2 regions of the Pseudomonas sp. E141 genome follow, and region 1 is predicted to be linked to the other one. Evidence: predicted binding sites of a transcription regulator. Region 1 holds the regulator's gene; the other holds the start of a gene.

The links. The regulator FliA, encoded in region 1, starts transcription of late flagellar genes. The targets are predictions, from matches to a motif close to CTAAAGTTTNNNNNNNNNNNGCCGNTAA.
Region 2: GKKCFE_RS10090 (methyl-accepting chemotaxis protein) is a predicted target of FliA. The motif match lies at 1,327-1,354, and genes of this name have one in related genera.

What each region holds. Positions count from the first base shown of each region.
Region 1 is NZ_CP084024.1:1,395,718-1,399,086, reverse strand. Features, by position in the region: gene GKKCFE_RS06370 (chemotaxis protein CheA) at 1-440, opposite strand, end outside; gene GKKCFE_RS06365 (protein phosphatase CheZ) at 468-1,253, opposite strand; gene GKKCFE_RS06360 (chemotaxis response regulator CheY) at 1,272-1,643, opposite strand; gene fliA (RNA polymerase sigma factor FliA) at 1,810-2,553, opposite strand; gene fleN (flagellar synthesis regulator FleN) at 2,550-3,369, opposite strand, start outside.
Region 2 is NZ_CP084024.1:2,227,353-2,230,721, forward strand. Features, by position in the region: gene GKKCFE_RS10085 (aldehyde dehydrogenase family protein) at 1-1,295, opposite strand, end outside; gene GKKCFE_RS10090 (methyl-accepting chemotaxis protein) at 1,509-2,480, shown strand; gene GKKCFE_RS10095 (alginate export family protein) at 2,520-3,369, opposite strand, start outside.

The DNA.
Region 1 (3,369 bases):
ACCGGTTCCTCAACCACTGGCGCGGCTACCGGTGCAGCTTCGTCAGCCGACTGCGGCTCGGCCAGGCGCGACAGCGCGGCGAGCAGCTCAGGCGTAGCAGCGGTGATCGGCGAGCGCTCGCGCACTTCACTGAACATGCTGTTGACCGCATCCAGCGCTTCGAGCACCACGTCCATCAATTCCGAGTCAACGCGACGCTCACCCTTGCGCAGGATGTCGAACACGTTTTCGGCAATGTGACAGCACTCCACCAGCTCATTGAGCTGGAGGAAGCCGGCGCCTCCTTTTACAGTGTGGAAACCGCGAAAAATTGCATTGAGCAGATCCGCATCATCAGGTCGGCTTTCCAGCTCGACCAGCTGTTCGGACAGTTGCTCTAGAATCTCGCCGGCCTCAACCAGGAAATCCTGAAGGATCTCTTCATCGGCGCCGAAGCTCATTAATGGGTGCTCCTAGAGGTCTAAAACCTAAAATCCAAGGCTGGACAGCAAATCGTCCACATCGTCCTGACCGGACACAACGTCTTCTCTTTTATCGGCATGAATTTGCGGACCTTCACCCTGAGAGAGATGTTTTTGTGGATCTTTTTCAGCGAGCATCGCTTCACGGTCGTGTTCGATGCCTGCAAAGCGGTCTACCTGGCTGGCCATCAACACCAGTTTGAGCAGGTTGCTTTCCACTTCGGTGACCAGTTGGGTCACCCGCTTGATCACCTGGCCGGTCAGGTCTTGATAGTCCTGAGCCAGCAGAATGTCGTTGAGGTTGCTCGCCACGGCGCGGTTCTCGGCGCTACTGCGCGTCAGGAAACCGTCGACCCGACGGGCCAGCTCGCGAAACTCTTCAGCCCCGACTTCGCGCCGCATGAAGCGACCCCAGTCGGTGCTCAAGGCCTGGGCTTCATCGCTCAGGCCATTGACCAGCGGCGTTGCGTTCTCCACCAGGTCCATGGTGCGGTTGGCCGCGGCCTCGGTCAGCTTGACCACATAACCCAGACGCTCGGTCGCGTCGGTGATCTGCGAGACCTCCTCGGCCTGCGGCATGTTCGGATCGATCTGAAAATTGACAATCGCGCTGTGCAGTTCACGCGTGAGCTTGCCCACTTCCTGATACAGACCGCGGTCACGGGTCTGGTTGAGCTCATGGATCATTTGAACCGCATCGCCAAAGCGGCCTTTCTCAAGGCTGTCGACCAGTTCGCGGGCATGTTTTTTCAGGGTCGATTCGAAATCACCCATTGAAGATTCGTTATCCATAGCTCCCCCGTGGCGCCGTTAACCGATGCGTTCGAAGATTTTTTCGATCTTCTCTTTCAACGCCTGGGCCGTGAAGGGTTTGACCACGTAGCCGTTCACACCGGCCTGGGCCGCTTCGATGATCTGCTCGCGCTTGGCTTCGGCAGTGACCATCAGCACCGGAAGGTGCTTGAGTTTTTCGTCGGCGCGCACGTGGCGCAGCAAGTCGATACCGGTCATGCCGGGCATGTTCCAGTCAGTCACCAGAAAGTCGATGCTTCCGCTGTTGAGAACCGGAATGGCAGTGGTGCCATCGTCGGCCTCGACCGTGTTGGTGAACCCAAGGTCACGCAACAGGTTTTTTATGATCCGCCGCATCGTTGAGAAGTCATCAACGATGAGGATTTTCATGTTCTTGTCCAATTCGACCTCCAAGCAGTCTTAAACGCGCCCAGCACCTGAACGCGCCATTTCAATCAATCCGGCACAACACTCGACAACGGTCTGGAGGACAACAGAGAAAGACTGGCTCAGCACATGCCAGGCCAGCCTCGTTCGCAGTGTCCCCACACTGCTGTCAGCGCGCTCGCCACTCCCCCAAACGCCCCCGCAAACGGGCCGCGCACTGGCTGTGTAACTGGCTGACCCGCGATTCGCTGACACCCAGGACCTCACCGATTTCCTTGAGGTTCAGCTCTTCGTCGTAGTACAGCGCCAAGACCAGTCGCTCACGCTCCGGCAAATTGGCAATCGCATCCGCCAGCGCGCTCTGGAAACGCTCATCTTCCAGGTCACGCGATGGCTCCATGTGAGCACTCGCGCCGTCCTCGTGCAGCCCTTCGTGTTCGCCGTCCTGCAGCAGGTCGTCGAAACTGAACAGGCGACTGCCCAAGGTATCGTTCAAAATCCCGTAATAATCATCGAGACTCAATTGGAGTTCGGCCGCAACCTCGTGATCTTTAGCGTCACGCCCGGTTTTAGCTTCAATGGCGCGAATGGCGTCACTGACCATGCGGGTATTGCGATGCACCGAACGCGGCGCCCAATCACCCTTACGGACTTCATCGAGCATCGCCCCGCGAATGCGAATACCGGCATAGGTCTCGAAACTGGCGCCCTTGCTCGCGTCGTATTTGTTCGACACTTCGAGCAGGCCGATCATGCCCGCCTGGATCAGGTCTTCAACCTGGACACTGGCCGGCAACCGCGCCAGCAAGTGATAGGCGATACGCTTGACCAGAGGCGCGTATCGCTCAATCAATTCGTACTGGGCGTCCCGTGCCGATTTCTTGTAGAGATGGTTGTAACCGCTGGCTGTCATAACACGGGCCCTGCTGTTTGTTGCACGAGACGCTCGACGAAAAACTCCAGATGCCCGCGAGGGTTGGCTGGCAGTGGCCAGGTATCAACCTTCTGGGCAATAGCCTTGAACGCCAGTGCGCATTTGGAACGGGGAAAGGCTTCATAAACCGCACGTTGCTTCTGGACGGCCTTGCGTACGCTTTCGTCGTAGGGCACAGCGCCGACGTATTGTAGGGCGACGTCCAGGAAACGATCCGTGACCTTTGTCAACTTGGCGAACAGGTTGCGACCTTCCTGCGGGCTCTGGGCCATGTTGGCCAGGACGCGGAAGCGGTTCATGCCGTAGTCACGGTTCAATAACTTGATCAGGGCATAGGCGTCGGTGATGGACGTCGGTTCGTCGCAGACCACCAGCAAGACTTCCTGGGCAGCGCGTACGAAACTGACGACCGAATCACCGATACCGGCAGCGGTGTCGATCACCAGCACATCGAGGTTGTCACCGATGTCGCTGAAGGCCTGGATCAGGCCGGCGTGTTGAGCCGGGGTCAGGTGAACCATGCTCTGGGTGCCCGAGGCAGCCGGCACGATGCGAATCCCGCCCGGCCCTTGCAGCAGCACGTCGCGCAGTTCGCAGCGGCCCTCTATCACGTCCGCCAGCGTGCGCTTGGGCGTGAGCCCCAGCAGCACGTCGACGTTCGCCAGGCCCAGGTCGGCGTCCAGCAGCATGACCCGTCGGCCAAGCTCTGCCAGAGCCAGGGACAAGTTCACTGACACGTTAGTCTTGCCGACGCCACCTTTGCCGCCGGTCACCGCGATCACCTGTACGGGATGC
Region 2 (3,369 bases), 830 kb from region 1:
CAGAGGCTGGCACTCAGGCCGAACGGCGTGTCGTTCATCAGCTCCAGCAGTTCTTCTTCACTGTCGTAAGGCAAGAACGTGGCGATCGGGCCGAAGGTCTCTTCGTGAAGCAAGGTATCGCTGCGACTGTTGGCAAGGATGATGGTCGGCTCGACATAACAGCCCGGTCCGTCGATCAACTTGCCGCCGTGAATGATGGTGTTGTCTTGCGCCCGGGCCTTGGCAAAGAACTCACCGAGTTTGCGCTGATGCTGGCGGTTGGTGACCGGGCCGAACTCGGTGGCTTCGTCCAGGGGCGAGCCGATATTGAGTTTGCTCAGGCGCTGGGCCAGTTTGTCCATGATCGGTTCAAGCTGCGAACGATGGACAAAGAACCGCTCGGCCGCCGCGCAGATTTGCCCTGAGTGCAGAAAACCCGCTTCGATGATGCCGTTGACCGCCACGTCCGCCGCCACGTCCGGCAGAAAGCCCGCCGCATTCTTGCCGCCCAGTTCCAGTGTGGCACGGGTCAGCCCGGCGCCCATGGCGCTCTGGCCGACGGCGAGGCCGGTTGGCACGGAACCGGTGAACGAAACCTTGTTTGTGCCAGGGTGCTCGATCAACCCTTTGCCTACTTGACCACCGCCGGTCACCACGTTGAGGGCACCCGGTGGCAGGCCCGCGTCCATGGCCAGTTCGGCGATGCGCAGGATGGTCAGCGGCGTGAACTCGCTGGGTTTGATGATGATGCTGCAGCCGGTCACCAGTGCCGAGGCGAGTTTCCAGATGGCAATCATGGTGGAGAAGTTCCACGGCACGATGCCGACCACCACGCCCACCGGTTCGCGCAGCGTGAACGCGGTGTAGCGTTCACCGGCGAAGGAGGGCAGCGACGGGGTGATGGTCTGGCCGCTGATCTTGGTGGCCCAGCCGGCGTAATAACGCAAAAAATGCGCGGCCTGGTCGACCTCGAAAGCGCGGGATATCTGGATGATCTTGCCCGACTGGCAGGTTTCGATCTGCGCCAGTTCTTCGCGATGGCGCTCCAGTAGGTCCGCCAGCTTGAGCAGCACGTGACCGCGCACGGCCGGTGCCGCCGCAGACCACTGTTTGAATCCGCGCCGCGCCGACTCCACCGCCGCATCGATATCGCCTGGCGAGGCTTCGCTGACCTGTGCGATGACCTGGCCGGTGGCGGGGTTGACGACGTCCAGCGTCTGCGCGCTTTGGCTTTGGACATAACGACCGTCGATGAACAGCGCGTGGTGTCGGGCGAGAAAAGCTTCGACCTGAGGCAGCAGGGCAATATCGCTCATGAGGGTTTCCTGATCGCGGGCAAGGGAAAGTCTGGAGGTTAATCCCTGGGGGCCGATGCGGCTTGACTGTGCCTGCCGCGGGGTATGTCTGTGGCTGCCAGTTTCCGGAAGGGGCTGGCAGCCAGGAGCAAAAGCCATTGCAGCCATGTACAAGCCAGCGCGACCGGTTTGCGTTCAGATCAGTGTTTCGACTGACGGGCAAAGGGGCGGGCGATGTTTCTCCAGACCAACAAACAGAAGCTGGCGTTGATCGCGCAAATACAACGCGCATTGGCCGGAGAGGGCGGCGACGCCCCGATGCTGGAGGTGTATCCGCCACTGCGGGACTGTCTTGAGCAACACGCACGGCAGATGACGCAGGCAAGCGAAGACCTGCGCAATGCCCAGGCACAGGTGAGCGAGCAGAGCGCGCGAGGCCGGCAACGTGAGCATGAACTTGAGGTGGCTCGCCAGCAGTTGGAACAGGCCCTGGAGCGCGAGCATCGGCTTGAAGCACGCCTGGATGAACACCGCCAGCAGTTGCAGCAACTCCAGCAGCAAGCGCACATCTGGGAGCTGCTGCAATCGACCCTGACCGAAGGCTGCTGGGACATCACGGTGGTCAATGGCGATCTGCAGCACCCCGCCAGCGCCATGCGTTTTTCCGGTCAGTTCCGCTCGCTGCTGGGCTACACCGCCGATGAGTTACCCGATGGCTGGGATGCCCAGGTCAGCATCACCCACCCTGACGACCTGCCAAAGATCATGGCGATTTTCGAGCGGGAAATCCTTGGCTCCCAGGGCAGCGGCGAGTACGTATTCGAATACCGGATGCGCCATAAGAGCCGGGATTACATCTGGTGTCGCGAGCGTGGTCGCGCGTTACGGGATTCGCACGCACGCCTGGTTCGGGTCATCGGTGCGGTGCGCGATATCAGCGATGAACGCTCGGCCCAATCCACCCACCAGCGCATGCTGGAGCAGAACCAGGTGACCTACGCGCAGATTGCCACCGTGGTGGGGGTGATCAAGGGCATCGCCGAGCAGACCAATCTGCTGGCCTTGAACGCCGCCATTGAAGCGGCCAGGGCGGGCGAGGTCGGACGCGGTTTTTCCGTGGTGGCCGATGAGGTGCGCAAACTGGCAGAAAGCACTCGCCAGGCGACCCATCAGATCCAGACCATGTTGCATCAGCACAAACAATAATCCGCCCGGGAGCTGCCTTCGGGGCAGCTCCCGGTTGCTTCAGAATGGAACCGCTACCACCAGTTGGCTGTAGACATTGGTGCCGTTGCCACTCACTTGATTGCCGCCGTTGCTCGCGTCCTTTTCCGGCTTGTACAGACCCACCAGTGGCGTGACGATCAGGTGTTCGTTCACGGCCCATTCCACATACAGGTCCAGCTCCCGTCCATCGAGATTCAGCGCGTCGCGGGTGTGCAGGGTCTTGTAGTCGAAGAATAGCGCGCCGATAGTCACTGCCTCTGTTGGCTTGAGCTTGAGCCCCAGGTGCTGGACAGCGGTGTTGCTGTTGAACGGCCCGGAATAGTTGCCGGTGACTTCGCCCTGGAACCAGGTACCATAGCCGCGACTCGTGCCGTTGAACATCGAGTCCCAGTCCTTGGAGTAGCGGCTGTAGCGATAGGTCAGGTCCGGGGTCCAGGGCAGCTCAGCGAAGGTGTAGCCGACTTCGGTGTACCAGGCTTTCTCCGGGCCCGCGTCCTTGTCCTGCCAGGCATATTCGAAGGCAAAGTGGGCATTGTCGATGCCGGCATTCCCCGCGCCCCGCAGGCTGTAGATGTCCATGCCTTCGCGCTGCTTCTGGAACTCGCTGGCGTAGCGATCATCGACGTCGATGCCATGGATGTAGGTCAGCCCCAGGGTGCCTGGTGCGGCGCTGTATTGCAGGGTACCGGCGGCCATTTCGGTATTGGCCTGGGCGCGGTTGTCGGACTTGATCCACATCAGGCTGCCGTGTACGCCTTCCTGGCCGCCCAGGCGCAGCACGGCGGTCTTGTCGAAGGCATGACGGGCCGCCAGGTAATAGGCGCCGCCGCGGTTGAACTCACCGTCGGCCACGCCTTTGCCCAGGTTC